Regions from separate parts of the Shewanella sp. cp20 genome, predicted to be linked through region 2. Evidence: predicted binding sites of a transcription regulator. Region 2 holds the regulator's gene; each other region holds the start of a gene.
The links. Region 2 encodes MetJ, which represses methionine synthesis genes. Its sites were predicted from a motif close to TAGACGTCTAGACGTCTA; they were not measured.

Region 1 (6,769 bases), on a different contig from region 2:
TGTTAGCCGCCTTGGCGGCCCAGGCCGAGCTTGGCTGCGAGTGTCTCGAGCTGAGCAATGAGCCGCGCGCCATCTATGTCGCGAATTGGGATGGGCACTGGTTTGATTGTGGTTTCAGTAACGCCTATAGCGCCGAGATTCGGCCCATGGCGCGGCCGGTTGAGGCGCAACTGGCGACGGCCAGAAGGGTCGAGGTGCCGCTGCTCAACGCCCAGCAGCTGAGCTTCATGTGTATGCAGTATGCCCACTTCGACCACTGTTAGCCCGCTGGCTCGGGTGAGTTAAGCATGAGTGCGAGCCGCCAAGAAGAGCGCCTGGCAAGCGGCGTGAGAATGTTAAGGATGAGTCTTTCGTGATGGTGAAAACCTTTGCCCTGCTGGGCGTATTATTCGGTGGTTTCCTGGTGTGGCTTATCGTCAGCGCCGATGCCGGGCGCAGCAACCCCTTGTTTGAGTTGGCCCATTCGATTCCCTACGGTGACAAGCTGGGACATATGATCTTGTTTGGCACCCTGACCTTGTTTGCCAATGTCGGCAGTCATTTCAGGCGGGTGTCCCTCGGCAAGGTTCGCCCCTATCTAGGGGCCGTGGTGGTCACGATTGTGGTGATTATCGAGGAGTGCAGTCAGCAGTATTTTCCCAGTCGTACCTTCGATGGCTATGATCTGCTGGCCGACGGGGTGGGTATCATGCTGTTTAGCCTGCTGAGTCTCTATCTTGAGAAGCGATTCTTTACTAGCAATGAGTCGACTAGTTAAAGCTAATGCTATTTCATTGACAAAGATACAAAAAAGCCGCCAAAAGGCGGCTTTTTGCTAACTGGCAAAACCAGTCTTATAGCTTGGCGTCTGCGCGTAGCGCCTCTGCCTTGTCGGTACGTTCCCAAGGAAATTCGTTACGACCGAAGTGACCGTAAGCGGCGGTCGACTTGTAGATAGGACGCGCCAGGTCGAGCATCTCGGTCAGGCCGTATGGACGCAGATCGAAGTGCTGACGCACCAGACCGATCAATACTTCTTCAGAGACCTTACCCGTGCCGAAGGTTTCGACGCTGATAGAGGTTGGCTCGGCCACACCGATAGCGTAAGACACCTGGATCTCACAGCGATCCGCCAGACCGGCTGCCACTATGTTCTTGGCCACATAACGTGCCGCATAGGCCGCGCTGCGGTCAACTTTCGATGGGTCTTTACCCGAGAAGGCACCGCCGCCGTGACGTGCCATGCCGCCGTAGGTGTCGACGATGATCTTACGACCCGTCAGACCACAGTCACCCATAGGACCACCGATAACGAAACGGCCGGTTGGGTTGATGAAGTACTTGGTGTCTTTGTTCAACCACTGCTCAGGCAGTACTGGCTTGATGATGGTTTCCATCACGCCTTCGATCAGATCAGACTGGCTGACGCTGTCGCAGTGCTGAGTAGAAAGCACGACGGCATCGATGCCGACGATCTTGTTGTCTTCGTAGGCGAAGGTCACCTGGCTCTTGGCATCTGGACGCAGCCAAGGCAGTGTCTTGTCTTTGCGTACTTCCGATTGACGCTTCACCAGTGCGTGGGCATAGGTGATAGGCGCTGGCATCAGTACGTCGGTTTCGTTGCTGGCGTAACCGAACATCAGGCCCTGGTCACCGGCGCCTTGCTCTTTAGGATCGGCGCGATCGACACCCTGGTTGATGTCTGGAGACTGCTTACCAATGGCGTTGAGTACCGCGCAAGAGTCGGCGTCGAAGCCCATGTCCGAGTGGGTGTAGCCGATCTCGCGTACCGTCTTACGGGTTAGCTCTTCGATGTCGACCCATGCAGAGGTGGTCACCTCACCACCGACCATTACCATGCCGGTTTTGACGTATGTTTCGCACGCCACACGTGCCTTAGGATCTTGTTCTAAGATCGCGTCGAGTACCGCATCAGAAATTTGATCGGCGATTTTATCTGGATGACCTTCTGAGACCGACTCAGAGGTAAACAAGTGCTTTGCCATAATGGAAAAATCTCGTCTTTAAACAATTCGAATGTGTAGAAGTATCTACATCTAGACGGCCATTTTAGTGGAAATCAGATCGGATAACACCCTTTTCGATGAAAATTGTGGAGTAAAACCGGGTAATTATTCTAATGCCTCGGATGAGTTTAAATAAAAGTCCATCTTAAAATGTTGTTATTGTTGAGTTTTAATTGCCGTTATAAGCCGCCGATTTTTTATTGCCAAAGGATCGCTTAGGGCCGCTTAGCGCCGCGACGCCCAAGAGGGGTGGCCTAGAGGTGCGGGTTGCTCCGGCGCAGGTAAGTGAAATCCTGACTCCCCCTAAGGCGGTAAGCGAGGTTTTACCTGAGATGGCAGAAGCGCCGTTTTTCGGGTCTAGAAGGATTTAATCTAAGCTAAAGGGCGAATTTTATTTGCGTCCCATCCGCGAGTAGGGGAAAATATGCCCCCATTGTTGCCCGCAAATTCGGCCCGCAAAATCCCCAACATTCAAATCAGCAGGAGAGAGCATGTCATCTCGTAAAGAACTCGCAAACGCTATCCGTGTGTTAAGTATGGATGCCGTTCAGAAAGCCAACTCTGGTCACCCAGGTGCGCCATTGGGTATGGCCGATATCGCCGAAGTGTTGTGGAATGATTTCCTGAAGCACAACCCAAACAACCCAGAGTGGGTCGACCGCGACCGTTTCATCCTTTCTAACGGCCACGGCTCTATGCTGATTTACTCTCTGCTTCACCTGACGGGTTATGCACTGCCGATGGATGAGCTAAAGAGCTTCCGTCAGTTGCACTCTAAGACCCCAGGTCACCCTGAGTATGGTTACACACCAGGCGTTGAAACTACCACGGGGCCTCTGGGCGCGGGTATCAGCAACGCGGTAGGTATGGCGATTGCCGAGAAGACTCTGGCGGCGCAATTTAACCGTCCTGGTCACGATATCGTTGACCACTTCACCTACTGTTTCCTAGGCGACGGCTGTCTGATGGAAGGTATCTCTCACGAGGCCTGTTCACTGGCGGGTACCCTAGGCCTTGGCAAGCTGATTGCCTTCTGGGATGACAACGGCATCTCTATCGACGGTCACGTCGAGGGCTGGTTCACCGACGATACCGCTAAGCGTTTCGAATCTTACGGCTGGCACGTGATTGCCGGCGTCGATGGTCATGACAGCGACGCGATTCGCGCGGCTATCGAAGAAGCTAAGTCTGTTACCGATAAGCCAAGCATGATCTGCTGCAAGACCATTATCGGTTTCGGTTCACCAAACAAGTCTGGCAGCCACGACTGTCACGGCGCGCCACTGGGTGATGCCGAAATCGCTGCGGCCCGTGAGTTCCTGGGTTGGGAGCATGGTCCATTCGAGATCCCTGCCGACGTGTACGCAGGTTGGGATGCTAAAGAAGTGGGCGCGGCTAACGAGTCTGCTTGGAACGAGAAGCTTGCTGCCTATGAAGCCGCTTATCCAGAGCTGGCTGCCGAATATAAGCGCCGCGTGATCACGGGCGAACTGCCAGCCGATTTCGAAGAAAAAGCACAGGCCTTCATCAAAGAGTGCCAAGAGAAGGGCGAAAACATTGCCAGCCGTAAGGCATCACAAAATGCCATCGCAGCCTTCGGCGCAGCCCTACCTGAACTGCTCGGCGGCTCTGCCGACCTAGCCGGTTCTAACCTGACCCTATGGTCTGGTTCTAAGGGTATCCAGGAAGATCCTGCCGGTAACTACATCTACTACGGTGTGCGTGAATTCGGCATGAGCGGCATCATGAACGGTGTATCACTGCACGGTGGTTTCATCAACTATGGCGCGACCTTCATGATGTTCATGGAATACGCGCGCAACGCGGTACGCATGTCTGCACTGATGGGCATCCAAAACATCTTCGTATACACCCACGACTCTATCGGTCAAGGTGAAGATGGCCCGACTCACCAACCGGTTGAGCAGCTGGCTAACCTGCGCATGACACCAAACATGATGGTATGGCGTCCATGTGATGCGGCTGAAACCGCCGTGGCATGGAAGATGGCTATCGAGCGTCGTAACGCGCCGACTTCACTGGTGTTCAGCCGCCAGGGTCTAGCTGCACAGCCACGCACCGAAGAGCAACTGGCTAACGTCGCCAAGGGCGGTTACGTGTTGCAAGACTGCGCCGGTACACCCGATCTTATTCTGATCGCTACGGGTAGTGAGGTGCAGCTGGCACTGGATTCTGCTAAGGCGCTGACCGAACAGGGCAAGGCGGTACGTGTGGTCTCTATGCCATCAACCGACGTGTTCGACGCGCAAGACGCCGACTACAAGGCCTCTGTACTGCCTGCTTCAGTCACTAAGCGTGTCGCTATCGAGGCGGCTCACGTGGACTACTGGCATAAGTATGTTGGTTTCGACGGCGCCATCGTCGGCATGACCACCTTCGGTGAGTCTGCACCAGGCGGCGCACTGATGAAGCACTTCGGTTTCACAGTGGAAAACGTGGTAGCCAAGGCTAACGCCATACTTTAAGGCATTGCCACCAAGGGCATAGGGTAAGCATTTGCCCTATGCCATGATGACTCGGCTTATCGATGACGATAGGCCGTTGTCGCATCAAGAAGCCTATCTCAGGACGGTGTTAGGAGTGGAAGCAATTAATGATTAAAGTTGCGATTAATGGTTATGGCCGGATTGGCCGCTCGATTCTTCGTGCCCTCTATGAATCAGGCAAGCGGGATCAGATCCAGATTGTCGCCATTAATGAACTCGCCAACCCCGAAGCCATGCTTCATCTGACCCAATACGATACCACCCATGGTCGCTTTCAGTCTCCCGCGTCACTCGACGCCAATACGATGACCATAGGGGATGACCGTATCCTGCTGCTGCATGAGGAAGATGCCGAGAAGCTGCCCTGGAAATCCCTGGATATCGATATCGTGTATGAGGCCACGGGTGCCCTCATCGACCGTCAGGCCTGTGAGGCCCATATCAAGGCGGGCGCCAAACAGGTGCTGATCAGCCACCCCTCATCCGGCGACGTAGACGCCACCATAGTCTATGGCGTGAATCATCAAGATCTTAAGGCGGAGCATCAGGTGGTCTCCAACGCCTCTTGCACTACCAACTGCCTGGTGCCCATTATCCAGGTGCTCGACCGCGCCTTTAAGGTGCGCAGCGGCGCCATCACCACGATTCACTCGGCGATGAACGATCAACAGGTGACGACGCCTACCATGACGACCTCAGACGTACCCGCGCGGCGGGGCAGTCGATCATTCCGGTCGATACCAAGCTGGCCAGAGGGATCGAGCGTATCCTGCCCGAGATGAAGGATAAGTTTGAGGCGATATCTGTGCGCGTGCCGACAATTAATGTGACTGCAATTGACTTATCGGTCACCTTAGATAAACGTGTCGATATCGATACAGTGAACCAGGTATTATCTCAGGCGGCAAATGGCTCATACCAAGGGGTTGTGGGCTATACTAATGCGCCATTGGTATCGTGCGATTTTAACCATGATCCCAGATCCAGTATCGTCGATGGCACCCAGACGCGGGTGAGCGACGGCCACCTGGTGAAATTACTCTTGTGGTGTGACAACGAGTGGGGCTTTGCCAACCGTATGTTGGACACCAGTTTAGAGATGATAAAGGCCGTAAGAGCCTGATTTGAATGTTTTTAGCCTAGTGCCGGTGAAGCGTCCCGGTGGTGGGAAATCCAGTTTTGCTTTAACTTTTATTTTTAACTTTAAACTTTAAGGAAACGTGAAATGGCGATTATCAATATGTCAGCGTTAGATCTTCAGGGCAAGCGCGTGCTTATCCGTGAAGACCTCAATGTCCCTGTAAGCGATGGTGTGGTCACCAGCGACGCTCGTCTGCGTGCCTCTCTGCCAACCATCAAGCTGGCGCTCGAAAAAGGCGCGGCCGTGATGGTGATGTCTCATCTGGGTCGTCCGACCGAAGGCGAGTACAACAGCGAGTACTCTATGCAGCCGGTTGTCGATTACCTGGACAAGGCGCTGGACTGCCCGGTACGTCTTGCTAAAGACTATCTCGACGGCGTAGAAGCCAATGTCGGTGAAGTCGTGGTATTCGAGAACGTGCGCTTCAACGTGGGCGAGAAGAAGAACGACGAGGCGCTGGCCAAGAAGCTGGCCGCCCTGTGTGATGTCTATGTAATGGATGCCTTCGGCACCGCTCACCGCGCTCAGGCGTCGACCCATGGTGTCGGCCTGTTTGCCCCTGTGGCCTGCGCGGGTCCGCTGCTGGCCGGTGAACTGGAAGCCTTGGCTAAGGCGATGGACAACCCTGCGCGTCCCTTGGTAGCCATCGTGGGTGGCTCTAAGGTCTCGACCAAGCTGACCGTGCTCGAGAGCCTTTCTGGCGTGGTTGACCAGCTGGTCGTGGGTGGCGGTATCGCCAACACCTTTATCGCCGCAGCCGGTCACAACGTGGGTAAGTCACTCTATGAAGCAGACCTTATCGACGAAGCCAAGCGTCTGGTGGCTAACGCCCAGAGCCGTGGCGGTGATATCCCAGTACCGACCGATGTGGTTGTGGCTGGTGAGTTCAGCCCAACGGCGAGCGCGACCCTTAAGCCGGTCGATCAGGTGGCTGACGAAGACATGATCTTCGATATCGGTCCCGACAGCGCCGAGGCTCTGGCCGAGATCCTTAAGAATGCCGGCACCATCGTCTGGAACGGCCCTGTAGGCGTGTTCGAGTTCGATCAGTTCGGTGAAGGCACCAAGCGCATCGCTCAGGCGATCGCCGACTCTTCTGCCTTCTCTATCGCCGG
Region 2 (6,769 bases):
GTTGTTGATGGCGTTTTTCTTACCGCGTTTTACTGTGCGGCCGGGGAGCTTCTGTTCCAGTTCCCAGGTCCAGTGAGACGACTTCATGAAGTCTTTGGCGTGATCTTCATGGCATTCGATACACTGCTCGGTCACCTGAGAGCCTTGAGTGAAGGGGCCTTGAATGGCTTCCTTATGGGGGTTATCGGCGATGGCATTGAGGCTAGCCAGGCCGAGAACTCCGGCGGCAAACATCGCCGTGAGAGAAAGTGAGTGTTTCATGGTGCATTCCCTACCCCCGGCCGCGGCCGGGGGAGATATTTTAGTTAGAAGTTGACGACGAGTGAGGCGTTGAGGTCATAGGCGGTATCGACCACAGGCAACATGGAGAAAGCCGAACCATTGATCACGTCATCCACTTTTTGCGGCGCGCCCACTGGGGTGCCACTGCCGGTATATTCGTAGTCGTAATAGAGACCGGCGAGCTTGATGAACATCCTGGGGTTGATATCAAACATATAGTAGGCCTCGGCCACATGACCACGGGTAGCCAGCTTGCTGCCGATAGGGTCGTCCTGGGCCTGGGTGAATGGTGTCCAGTACTTGGAACCATAGTTGTATTCCAGACCGAACTTGCCGTATGGCGCCGGAACCTGAATACCCACATAGATACCGTAACCATCTTTGGTGTCGGCTTCGTCGGCGGCGCTAGGCATCATGATGATCTCGCTGCCGTCGGCATTGAGTTGTGCCTCGAAGACCGCATCACTAAGCATGCCACCAAACATACCGGCGTTACCGTTGCCTTCGGCGCGGGTCCAGCCGAATGAGGCGAAGGCCTTGAAGTCTTCATCGCTCTCGTAGGCGTAACCTATGCCACCCAGGTACATGTCGCCGATCACGCCGCTAGGCTGTACTCGGGTCTGGAAGTTGAAGTTGCTGAACTTCTGCATATCTTGGTACATGGTCGGCGCGAAGATGCCAGCCAGCTGTGTGGGGAAGGCCATGGTGCCCTTGAAGCCGTCGTTGATATCTTTGGCGCCAAACAGGGTGATTTGCAGGAAGTGGTTGCCGTCGTTGATGGCGTCGATGTTAAAGCCGCCCAGGTGGGTGTCTTTGGTGACGATATCGCCAAACATCTCACCGTTGCCCCACTGTGACTCGAAGCCCTGGCCATAACAGAAACGCACCACTTGACCGTCGATACCAGTGATCTCACCCAGTTTGTATCCCAGGGTCAGACCATCGAAGTTGAAGTTAACCAGATGGCCAGATGGCGTGCCGCCACGCATCTCATTTTCACGGTATTGGGTTGGTGGGCCATAGGTTGATGGACGGCGACCGATAGATAGGTAGGTTTTTGAACCACCAATGTTTTTCCAGTCGAAGTAGGCGCGTTCTACGCGGAGCCAGTCACCGCTGGTGTTACCACTGTTGGTGCCATCCATGGTGAATGAACGCCAGGAATCGAACACCTGCACGCCGGTAGAGTCTCCCCAGTTTTTATACATACTGAGACGACCGGCGAAGTTGACGTTATCCCATACCTTGGCCTTGAGGTTTAGTCTCAGGCGTGTGGTGTAGAAGATGTCGTTGTTAATGTCCTGAGTGGTCTTGGGCGCCAAGACGTAGGGCATCACGCCTTGCAGCATACCACTCTGGAAGGCGGCGGCCAGATCCGGGTTGGCCTGCATCATCTGTCCCAAGGGGGAGTTGGGATCGTTGGGCATACCAAAGGCACCAGACATAGCTTTTGCACCAAAATCATTGAAGTCTACCTTGATTGCAGGGTTCCAGGTGACATTTTGATAGTGCAATGAATGGGCCTTGGTACGGAAATCGCCAGTGAGTTGAATTCTATCGAGCGCGCTATGGCGTTCGTTTTTGTCGACACGACTGTTGATGTCTTCAATCTCTTCGGTGAGATCGGCAAGCTGTTGTTTAAGCTCGGCTAGTTTTTGTGCATCGCTATCGGCGGCATAGGCTGAGCCAGAGATGGCGAGTGCATTTGCGATGAGTATGGATAGTAGAGTACGCATGTGAATCTCTCCTTATGCGCTCGTTGGGGTTGTTGACGAGCGCACCGATAACAAGTCCGTGGTTAACCGCATGTCTGTGGCTGATCTGAGTCGGCCGCATGGTCATAGAGGAACTGTTGGATATCTAAACGATCCTTTTCAGAGAGCTTCTCGAAGACTTCCGGCTTTACTTTATGCATGTCACGTTTGAAGTAACGATCCCATTGGCTCATGGTCTTGCTCATAGGGGTCAGTTCACCGGCGGCATCGCCCTTGCTGTGGCAGGCTTTGCACTCTTTTTTATACAGGTGTTTCCCTTTCTTAGGGTTACCACCGTCGACGGCGTAGGCTTGTCCGCCAACTGTGAGGGCGAGGAGTATGCATGTAGCTATTTTGGCAACGTTTTTCATCATCATTTTCCTTAATCGCTACTCTGAGCGATTTATTAACCTGAAACAAAATGCTTGTTTCTTGTTGGAAAATTTACCAAAAGGGAGTAGTTGTAAACTTGATGTTGATCACTTTCATGAAAAAAATCTAATTGATAAAAATATCATGGATATAAATCTAATGAATATTTTATAAGGTTATGAAATTTAATGGTTTTGTGCTTTGTTGGTTGGTGCGCTGTGTTTCTGGTATCGCTATAAAAGTGCCAAGGCAGATCACACTTTATTATTTAAGTTATCTCTAAATGGGTATTCTTGGCTGTGTTTGTATTGCATAGGCGTCTGTGTAGGGGATAAGGCTGCCTACCGAATCGACAGGATTTATATGTGTGGATAGGCGCGACAAAATAATTTGAAAAAAAGTGTTTAAACCTCAGGTTTGGAGCGCACTTTTTTGTTGTCTTAGTCTATCTTTAAAGACGACTCGGGTAGCTTCCTGAGCGAGAACAAAAATAATGAACAGGGTGAATGAGATGAAATACCTTAGCTTGGTCATCGCGGTGTTATTGTCTGGTAGTGCCTCTCTGGCGTCTGCCGCTTCTCTCTACAACGAGGCTCGCAGTGATGCCATGGGCGGAACCGGGGTGGCGGCCTCAAACCGTGAGGGGGCCGCCTTTATTAACCCCGCCTTATTAGCCATTCATGCGCCCAAGTATTCCGGCGGCGCGGTGATGTTGCCCGTGCTCGGTGCCGAGGTGGCAGATGTCGATAACCTGACCGACAAGTTCGATGCCCTGCAGGACTCCTATGACGGCCTAGAGGCGGCCATCAATGCCAGTGATGTGGCGGGCATTACCAATTATCGCGACATGCTGGTTGCCGATCTAAGATCTCTCGATGGTGAAAATGCCTATGCCAGCGTGGGCCTGGGGTTTTCTGTGGTCTTGCCAACCAAGCGCATGCCTATGTCTATTTTTTATAAGACCTATATCGATGCGGTGAGTGTGGCGGTGATCGAGGAGAGTGATATCGATACCCTGACCGATTTGGATCCCAACAACCCGCCCCAGGTGACGGATCTGGACTCTCAAGGGGCCGTGGTTGCCGGGGCTATCTCAGAGATCGGGGTAGCCCTGAGCTTCCCGCTATCGATTGTGAACATGCCGGTGGCCGTCGGTATCTCCCCCAAGCTACAGCGTATCGATACCTATAACTATGTGGTGAGTGCCAACAACTTCGATGCCGATGATTTCGATGACAGCAAGTACCGCAACGATGATACCGTGGCAAACTTGGATATTGGCGTTGCCATTCAACCCATGGATGGCGTGACTCTGGGCTTGTCTGGGCGCAACCTGGTGAGTCAGAAGGTCGATACCGTGGAGGCTCTGGGACGTCAGTTTACCTATCGGGTCGAGGCCTTATATACCTTAGGTGTTGCCTATGACTGGGACAATTTCAGCCTGACCACAGATGTGGATCTCAATAGTCATAAACGTTTCGATGAGATAGGCGAAACTCAATACTGGCGACTGGGCGGTGAGATGCGGGCGACCGATTGGCTGGCGTTGCGTGTCGGCTATCGCCACGACATGAAAGATACCAGCAGTAACCTCTATACCCTGGGCACAGGCTTTACCATAGGCCGTTCTTTTAATCTGGACCTTACCGGATTAGTGGGTACAGATGACGCCGTTGGCGGTGTGATTCAGACCTCGTATCATTTCTAACGACTCATCTTTAAATAATGTCAAAGGCCGGCGATGATGCCGGCCTTATCTTTTTCCTTTCTCTTTAAAGCAGGGCGCTAAGGGATTTTAGCGCCAGCAAGATAGCGCTCAGACTACAGAGTACCAGAGTCATGATGCGGGTCTTGTTTTTGTCTATGCGTCCTACCAGGCGATTAGCCACCAGATAACCGAGCAGCACTGAGGGAAGCAGCAGCGCCGAGCAATAGAAATGGTGCAGGGTCAGCAGGCCGGTGAGGCCTAAGATAACAATCGCAATGGTGGAACTAAAGATGAAGAAGGCCGATAGTGCCGCCCGAAACTGTTTGGCGTCTTTGCCCGAGAGCAAAATGGCCAGTGGTGGTCCGCCGATGGCAGCAACATTGCCGAAGATGCCGGAGATCACCCCGGCGATAAACAGGCTGCGACGGTTAACGACCAGGTTGAGCCGCAGCAGACTGAGCAGCACGGCGATGGCCACTATGATGGCGATGGTTATGCCCAGTATGGCCTGAGGCGCGAGCAGGAGCAGGCCCGCACCGATAAAGCCGCCGGGGATCCTCCCCAGTAGGGCATACTGTAGCCCGTTGAATTCCAGGGCGCCACGCTCGCGCAGCAGGGTCAGCAGCGCAATAGAGAAGCCCATCAGAATGACGGGGGCCGGCACCAGTGACGGCTCGATAAGATAGAGGAGCGGCGCGGCAACTACCGCCATGCCAAAGCCGATGAGGCTCTGGGTAAGGGCACCGACGAAGACGATGAGTGAGGAGAGCGCCAGAATATGGGGATCGAGTGGAAGTGCAGGCACTGGGATGTTCCAGATAAAAGTTGAAAACTAAAGAGGGATCGCTAAGCGATCCCTCTATCGATTCGTGTATGAGTGGATTATTCCATCTCTTCCCACTCTATGCCCATCTCGGTCATCAGGCGTTTGACTTCGGCTGGGATGCTATCGGGTTTGTCTTTAGACAGGTCATCGTCTTGGGGAAGTGGCTGACCAGTGTAGGCGTGCAGGAAGGCCTCGCATAGCAGCTCGCTATTGGTGGCGTGACGCAAGTTGTTGACCTGGCGCCGAGTGCGCTCGTCGGTTAACACCTTAAGCACCTTTAGAGGAATGGAGACAGTAATTTTTTTTACCTGCTCATTCTTCTTACCATGTTCAGCATAGGGGCTGATATAATCGCCATTCCACTCAGTCATTGACTCACCTGTAAATTCTAAAATTCGGTGCAGATTTTAAACCCTTACAAATTACAGTCAAATTATTGCCTCGAATTTTTGGTAAATGCAAATAGATTTCTAAATGTTTGGACGTCTAAACGTCTAAAAGTTGTTGACGCTCACTATCTGCTTAGGTACATTTAGACGTCCAGACATCCCTTTTGTCTAAGATGCCTGCCCGGATTCATATTGAGGAGTTGAAGATGACAGCGCGTAAACTAGCCACCGCCGCCGTAAGACGAGGCATAGAGTCAGACACTCAGCACGGTGCCGTGGTGCCGCCTATCTATCTGTCGACAAACTACTCGTTTGAAGGGCATCAGCAACCGCGGGATTTCGATTACAGCCGTTCCGGCAACCCGACCCGTTCTATTCTGGGGGAGGCAATTGCCGAGTTGGAGCAGGGGGCGAGCGGCGTGGTGACCTGTACTGGCATGGCGGCCATCACCCTAGTGACCAGCCTGCTTGGGCCGGAGGATCTACTGGTGGTGCCACACGATTGCTATGGCGGCAGCTATCGACTCTTCACCAATTTGGCTAAAAAGGGCGCCTTTAGGCTTCTGGTGGTGGATCAAACCGATGAGCGAGCGCTTGAGCTGGCACTGGCTCAGTCGCCTAAGATGGTGTGGCTGGAGACGCCTTCTAATCCGCTGCTGAGAGTGGTGGATATTCAGGCCATCGCCCAGGCGAGCCATAAGGTCGGCGCCCAGGTCGTGGTGGACAACACCTTCCTCTCTCCCGTATTACAACAGCCATTACTGCTTGGTGCCGACATTGTGGTGCACTCGACCACTAAATATATCAATGGTCACAGTGACGTGGTGGGCGGCGCCGTGGTGGCGAAAGACCCTGAGATCGGTGAGCTACTGCACTGGTGGTCAAATACCCTGGGCCTGACGGGGTCGGCCTTCGACAGCTACCTGACCCTGAGAGGACTGAGAACCCTGTCGGTACGTATTCGTGAACATCAAGCCAACGCTCAGAAGGTATTGGCGCTGCTTTGTGACCACAAGGCGGTGGAAAAAGTGTATTATCCGGGGCTTGCCGAGCATCCTGGCCACGAAATTGCTGCCCGACAGCAGAAGGGATTCGGCGCTATGCTCAGTTTTGAATTAAAAGGTGGCGAATCGGCACTCGTTGCCTTTTTAGATGCGTTACAATACTTCTCGGTAGCCGAGAGCCTGGGGGGCGTTGAGAGTCTGGTGGCGGTGCCCGCAACCATGACCCATAGAGCCATGGACCCAGAGGCGCGCCGCGAGGCGGGCGTTAAAGATACCCTGATCCGTTTGTCAGTGGGCATTGAAGATGGCGAGGATCTGGTGGCAGATATTCTTGCGGGTTTAGAAGCGGCTATCGCGGTAAGTAGTTAAAGGGTTTGAGGAGCAGATAATGACACGATGTCATTTGCATAAGTTTGGTGGTTCTAGTTTAGCGG
Region 3 (6,769 bases), on a different contig from region 2:
ACCAATAAAGAAAAATATCGCTGCAAAGAACAGGTTTAAGCCGACCGCCTCTATCTGTTCCATGTACTGAGATAACATGCTGCGTTCCCTCAGGCTAAAAAAAGAGGCGCGAATATACCATAGTTAAGCGTTATCTGCTACACGCTTTACAGACAAGATTCAGTCATTTTGCGCGATAAACTCGGCGACGATGCGATTGAAAATCGCCGGTTTTTGTGCGTGTAACCAATGACCTGTACCTGCCAGTGACTTGGCCTGGATCTTTGGAAACTGAGACACAAAGGCTCCGTGATGGGCCGCCGTCACATAGTCTGAATCGGCGCCGCGGATGCACAGGCTCGGGCCCGAGTATTGCTTGTCTGCCAGCGGCCAGCCGATAAGATGCTCATAGCTGGACTTTAGCCCGGCAAGGTTCATCTTCCAGGCGAAACCCTGTTCATCTTTGGTGAGGTTTTTCAAAAGAAACATCGCCGTACCTTCGTCGATACCGGCACCGAGCAGTTGCTTCTGCGCATCTGCCCGGTTTTTCAGTGCGCTAAGGTCCAGGTTACCGAGACCGGCAAATACCTTCTGATGCCTTGGCTGATAGGCTACAGGGGCGATATCTGCAGCGACCAGGCTCTTGACGCGATCGCCATAGAGCAGCGCCGTGGCCATGGCGATCTTACCGCCCATGGAGTGGCCGACCAGGTGTGCCGAGTCCAGCTCGAGTTCATCCATGAGTTCAATGATCGCGTCTGCCAGCATGGCATAATCCATGTTGGGCCAGTGTGGGCTCAGGCCATGGTTAGGCACGTCGATACGGATCACCTGATGATCATCGAGTGCATTGCCTAGGGTCTTTAAGTTATCCAGGTTGCCAAATAGGCCGTGGATCAAAATCACCGGGCTACCTTGTCCCGATTGGGTGTAGTTCAAGCTGCGCATGGAAAGTTTAGGTTGAGAGAATTGGCCAAATTGTGCCTGTAAATCGGCTTAAAAGACAGCATTAACGGCCAGCCAAGCATTCTCTGGCGGGTTTTTGCGCACTTGAGAGCTAATTTATTGATCTTGTAACCAAGTTGTGGATTTTTAATGCGATCGCTCTTTATTCCGGTGGGAAAGATAGCATACACTTGAACGGATCTGGCATCCGTTGCTGCGGATCGCATTCGCAATAACAATAACCTATTTACCTTTACCGCCTAAGGAAGATTCTAGTCATGAAATATATTGAGATTGATGAAGAGCTATATCGCCATATGCCAGCAAGACAGAGCGCATAGGAGAGAGTGCTTCAGAGATCCTGCGACGATTACTCGGCTTAGACGTAGAGACGGTTGCCATGGTGCAGCCTGCGCAGATCAGCCAGCCAGGCCTGGATAAAGAGGTAGCACAAGAACAAAAGGTGGCGAGTCTCGATGCCGACACTCTGATCGACAAGGTGGCACTGGCACAGCAGAAGGGCGCCGTCGGTCGCTTCCTGTTTACCTTAGAGGCTATCTATAAGGCCACACCAAATCAATTCGATCAGGTGTTACAGATCCAGGGGCGCGATCGTCTCTATTTCGCCACCTCAAAAGAGTCATTGCTCAAGGCCAGTAAGTCGGCCAACCCGAAAGAGATAGGTAATAGCGGCTTCTGGGTGACCACCAACAACAATACGGCCAAGAAGCGCACCATCCTAAGCGAGGTGTTGGGGCAGTTTGGTGTACAAGAAAAACAGATTGAATCCATAATCGGTCATATTTAGTCGGCATACTGAGGTTCAATCTACCCATCACTTAGGAGTACATTTTGGCGCTACACGAGCGAGCAGGTTTAGCTGCACAACAAAGGGACTTGGTTAATATTCCTAAACTGATGAGCCACTATTATCGGCTCTCACCGGATGTGACCAAAGATGCACAGAAGGTTACCTTCGGCACCTCGGGTCACAGAGGCTGTGCCTTTAACAAGAGTTTCAACGAGAAACATATCCTGACTATCGTGCAGGCCGTAGTGGATCACCGCATTGAGGCGGGGATAAAAGGCCCAATGATAGTGGGCATAGATACCCATGCACTGTCGCAGGCAGCCTATGTCACGGCGCTTGAGGTGTTAACCGCCAACGGCGTTCAGGTGATTGTCGCTAAAGCTGATGAATTTACGCCAACACCAGTGGTGTCACACGCCATCATAGCCGCTAATCGCGGCCAGGGCGCACAGCTCACCGACGGCCTGATCATCACCCCCTCCCATAATCCGCCCCAAGATGGTGGCATTAAGTACAATCCTCCCCATGGTGGCCCCGCCGAAGGCGGTATTACCGCCTGGGTCGAGCAGCGTGCAAACGATTATCTGGCCAAGCAACTCGAAGGGGTGAAACGACTCAATTACTCGGTAGCACTGAAAACAGGGCTAATCGTCGAGCGGGATCTGATGGCTGAGTATGTCGGCGATCTCGAGCAGGTGATCGACATGCAGGCCATTAAGCATGCCGGCATTCGCATCGGAGTCGATCCCCTTGGCGGTTCAGGGATCCACTATTGGGCCAAGATAGCCGAGCAATACGGGCTGGATATCACACTGGTAAACGATCGCATCGATCCCGCCTTTAGCTTTATGCCGCTGGATAAGGATGGCAAGATCCGTATGGATTGCTCATCCCCCTATGCCATGGCGGGGCTGCTGGCGCACCAGGATGCATTTGATATCTGTGTCGGCAACGATCCCGATTATGACAGGCACGGCATCGTCTGTCCGGGCACAGGCCTGATGAACCCAAACCATTACCTGGCGGTTGCCATCGAATATCTGCTGTCTCATCGCCCGCAGTGGTCAGCCGCGCTCAAGATAGGCAAGACCCTGGTCTCCAGTGCCATGATAGACAAGGTTTGTCACGAGCAGGGCCGCACCCTGTGTGAGGTGCCGGTCGGCTTTAAATGGTTTGTCGACGGCCTGGCCGATGCCAGCTTTGCCTTCGGCGGTGAAGAGAGTGCCGGCGCGGCCTTCCTGCGCCGTGATGGTGGCAGCTGGTGTACCGACAAAGACGGTTTTATCCTTGCCCTGCTGGCCGCGGAGATCCTGGCGGTTACCGGCAAGACCCCGGCCAAGATCTATGCCGAGATGGTTGAGCGTCACGGCCAAAGTTTCTATAAACGCATCGACTCGCCAGTCAACCCAAAGCGAAAGGCGAAGTTTAACCAGTTGGTGAGTGAGCCGCTGAATACGAGTTCCCTTGGCCTTGATGTGATGGCGGGCGATACTATTCTTGAGGTGCTCACCCATGCGCCGGGTAATGGTGCCGCCATAGGGGGTCTCAAGGTGGTTACCGAGAATGCCTGGTTTGCGGCGCGGCCATCGGGGACCGAGGCGCTATTTAAGCTCTATGGCGAGAGTTTTGTCAGCGAGGCGCATCTTGAGCAGGTGCTTGAGGCGGCGCAGCAGATGATAGAGGATCTGCTGGGCTGAGCGGCCATCACGGCATCTATAGATAGGCAGCTATTATTGTTCTAATAACAAATATTGTTCTAGTAACAAAAAAGCCAGTGAATCACTGGCTTTTTTTATGGTCGAACTTGGGCCTGTCGACCTTTTGAGAACAACTTTTGTTGTTATTGAGCACCCTGTGGGCAGCTTTTGTAGGCCATTTCTAAGGCGTTATCTCCCGTTCATTTCACTCTGGTTTATAGTAACCACTACACTACGAAGGCTCTGCCTTGTATAAATCCCCTACAAGATGCTGCAAAAAAAAACTGGACAGGTCAACAGACCCTAGTAGGTCAGGTGACAGCTAGGCAGGTTATTCTTTTCCAGATAGTTTTGATGATACTCTTCGGCCTTATGGAAGGTCAGCACTGGGACTATCTCGGTCACTATGGGTCTTATTCCCCACTTACCGCTGCGGGCAAGGGCCAATTTTGATGCTTCGGCCTCGGCTTTTTGCTGCTTATCGTGGAAGAAGATGGCACTGCGATACTGACTGCCGATATCGCCCCCCTGCATGTTGAGCATAGTTGGGTTGTGGTTGCTCCAGAACACCGCCAGCAGATCCTCGAAACTCACCTTAGACTCGTCATACTCGACCTGAACCACCTCGGCATGGCCGGTCGTGCCCGTCTTGACCTCTTTATAGCTGGTCGCCTTGTCATCGCCGCCCATATAGCCGCAGGTGGCAGAGGTCACACCGTCTATCTGCTTGAAAAAATACTCTACACCCCAGAAACAGCCTGCGCCAAATGTTGCTAATGCCATGGTTGACCTCGTATCGATTGAGCCTATCAATGTTTATTGCTTTTTATTAATTGTTCCTGTCCGTAAAATCTTTTTTGGATGTTTAGACGGCCAGACGGCTCTATTCTGTATTATCTGATTAACGAATGCAACAGGGAAATTATGCGCCGAATGACTGGCCCGCGTGGCCGTGGGGTCGCTTAAATGATACTATGCTGGCCAATTGATAATAATGCTAATAAATCCAAGGAGTCGCCCCGCAAGCTTGCCTAGGCAAGTGCGCCGGTTTGGCGATGGAATGAAGGAGTTTTCTGTGCAAGACACCCTGATGTTGTCGAAAGACTTTTTGCAATTGACCTTAGACAATCCTGTTAGCCTTGCGGCGCCGTTCGAATTTACCCTAGGGCAGCACACTCAGGTTTCCGTGTGGGATACCGGCGTGATCGCCTTTGAGCCTTTGTCTAGGGCAGATGCTCAAACCAGGAGCATAGTGCTCTCCTCTGCGGTGCACGGTAACGAGACGGCGCCCATCGAGTTATGCAATCAGCTGATCACTGCGCTGTTGTCCGAGACCCTTATTACGGCCCATCGCGTGCTGTTTTTAATCGGTAACCCGCCGGCCATCCTCAATGGCACCCGTTTCGTCGAGGAAAACCTCAATCGTTTGTTCAGCGGCGCCCACTCTCGAGGCGAAGGCCTGATCAACGCCGAGCGTCTACGTGCCCAGAAGCTGGAGCAGTATGTGGATCGCTTCTTTAACGCTGCGCCTCATGGGGGCGAGCGCTTTCATTACGACCTGCATACCGCGATTCGCGCCTCCAAGCATGAGAAGTTTGCCATCTACCCTTATCCTCATGGCGAGCCCTATAGCGGTGAACAGATCATGTTCCTAGCCGCCTGCGGCATCAAGACAGTGCTGTTCCACCACGAACCTACGACCACCTTTAGTTACTTCTCGGCCCACGGTTATCAGGCCCACGCCTTTACCATAGAGCTGGGCAAGGTGATGCCTATGGGGCAGAACGATATGACCCGCTTTATCGCGGTTAAGGAGATGCTGACCCGTCTGGTGAGCGGCAGAGATCTTGAACTTGGCGAGTTTGATGCCAGTCAGGTGAACCTGTATCAGGTAAATCGTTCCATCAATAAGCAGTTTGACGACTTTAGCTTCACCTTTGCCGATGACGTAGAGAATTTCACTGCATTTCCAAAGGGTTATATATTGGCTAAGGATGGCGGGATTGAGATAAAGGTCGAGGCCGAATCTGAGTCTATCGTATTTCCCAATGCCAATGTGCCGGTTGGGCAGCGTACTGTGCTGTGTTTAGTGCCTGCCAAAGATTATCGCGTGGTCTAGTATCTGGCTTGTAAAGCTAGCGATACATGGGCGGGGACAGCTAGTTGTCGGCCGCGCCCCGCGATAGCTTGCTAGGTAGTTTACGTTAACGTAACTTTAAGGCCGCGTCATAATAGAGAATAGTGAACAACTTAGGATGTTCGCAGTCAGATAACAAGAAAACTCAGCTGATAAGAGAATAGTATGAGCAACGCAACGAGCAATACAGAGACTGTCCATCGCGTCAGTTTTCTCGATAAGGATTCTTTATCGATCCCGATCCTGAAGATCCTTCAAGCCGACGGTACCACCTTTGAAAATGCTGTGTTACCCGTGATCGATCAGGATTTGGCTGCAAAAATTTATGATACTTGTGTGTTCACACGAGTACTCGACGAGCGCATGTTAGCCGCTCAGCGTCAGGGACGGATCAGCTTCTACATGACCTGTACCGGTGAGGAAGCCGCCGTCGTCGGCAGTGTCGCCGCCCTGGACCAAGATGATGTGATTCTAGCCCAGTACCGTGAGCACGCGGCGATCCGCTATCGTGGCTTCACCACTGAGCAATTCATGAATCAGATGTTCAGTAACGAGAAAGATCTGGGTAAAGGCCGTCAGATGCCGATCCACTACGGCTGTGAGGCGCTGAATTACCAGACCATCTCATCGCCACTGGCCACGCAGATCCCACAGGCCACAGGTGTCGGCTATAGCCTTAAGATGCAGGGTAAACGCAACGTTGCCATCTGCTATTTCGGTGAAGGCGCGGCTTCTGAAGGCGATTTCCACGCCGGCCTGAACATGGCGGCGGTGCTGAACTCGCCAACCATCTTCTTCTGTCGTAACAATGGCTACGCCATCTCAACCCCGACCAACGAGCAGTTTGCCGGTAACGGCATCGCCAGTCGTGGTGTGGGCTATGGCATGCACACCATTCGTGTGGATGGTAATGATATGTTAGCCGTGATGGCGGCCACGCAGCAGGCGAGAGCCTATGCGCTTGAGCACAACAAGCCAGTGCTGATTGAAGCCATGACCTATCGTCTCGGCGCTCACTCCTCTTCAGATGACCCGTCAGGTTACCGTTCTAAAGACGAAGAGGCCAAGTGGCAGCAGCACGATCCGGTTAAGCGTTTCAAGCTGTGGCTGATCAATAAGGGATGGCTCGCCGAAAACGATGATGCGGCCCTGTATGACAAGTACCGTGAAGAGGTATTGGCCGCGGTGAAGGTCGCCGAG

Region 1: a site for MetJ is predicted at 2,030-2,047, ahead of metK (methionine adenosyltransferase). Genes of this name have one in related genera too.
Region 3: a site for MetJ is predicted at 4,291-4,308, ahead of msrA (peptide-methionine (S)-S-oxide reductase MsrA). Genes of this name have one in related genera too.

Annotation. Positions count from the first base shown of each region.
Region 1 covers NZ_JPII01000007.1:224,126-230,894, forward strand. Annotated here, with positions in the region: gene DB48_RS01330 (hypothetical protein) at 1-263, shown strand, start outside; gene DB48_RS01335 (VanZ family protein) at 356-757, shown strand; gene metK (methionine adenosyltransferase) at 834-1,985, opposite strand; gene tkt (transketolase) at 2,498-4,492, shown strand; partial or broken gene epd (erythrose-4-phosphate dehydrogenase) at 4,621-5,636, shown strand; gene DB48_RS01355 (phosphoglycerate kinase) at 5,739-6,769, shown strand, end outside.
Region 2 covers NZ_JPII01000006.1:7,411-14,179, forward strand. Annotated here, with positions in the region: gene DB48_RS00155 (tetrathionate reductase family octaheme c-type cytochrome) at 1-261, opposite strand, end outside; gene DB48_RS00160 (DUF3373 domain-containing protein) at 306-2,018, opposite strand; gene DB48_RS00165 (c-type cytochrome) at 2,081-2,410, opposite strand; gene DB48_RS00170 (conjugal transfer protein TraF) at 2,920-4,116, shown strand; gene DB48_RS00175 (sulfite exporter TauE/SafE family protein) at 4,181-4,921, opposite strand; gene metJ (met regulon transcriptional regulator MetJ) at 4,999-5,313, opposite strand; gene metB (cystathionine gamma-synthase) at 5,538-6,704, shown strand; gene DB48_RS00190 (bifunctional aspartate kinase/homoserine dehydrogenase II) at 6,724-6,769, shown strand, end outside.
Region 3 covers NZ_JPII01000048.1:125,511-132,279, reverse strand. Annotated here, with positions in the region: gene DB48_RS16535 (DUF2788 domain-containing protein) at 1-78, opposite strand, end outside; gene DB48_RS16530 (alpha/beta fold hydrolase) at 160-918, opposite strand; partial or broken gene seqA (replication initiation negative regulator SeqA) at 1,203-1,732, shown strand; gene pgm (phosphoglucomutase (alpha-D-glucose-1,6-bisphosphate-dependent)) at 1,777-3,432, shown strand; gene msrA (peptide-methionine (S)-S-oxide reductase MsrA) at 3,736-4,215, opposite strand; gene astE (succinylglutamate desuccinylase) at 4,508-5,551, shown strand; gene DB48_RS16500 (thiamine pyrophosphate-dependent dehydrogenase E1 component subunit alpha) at 5,735-6,769, shown strand, end outside.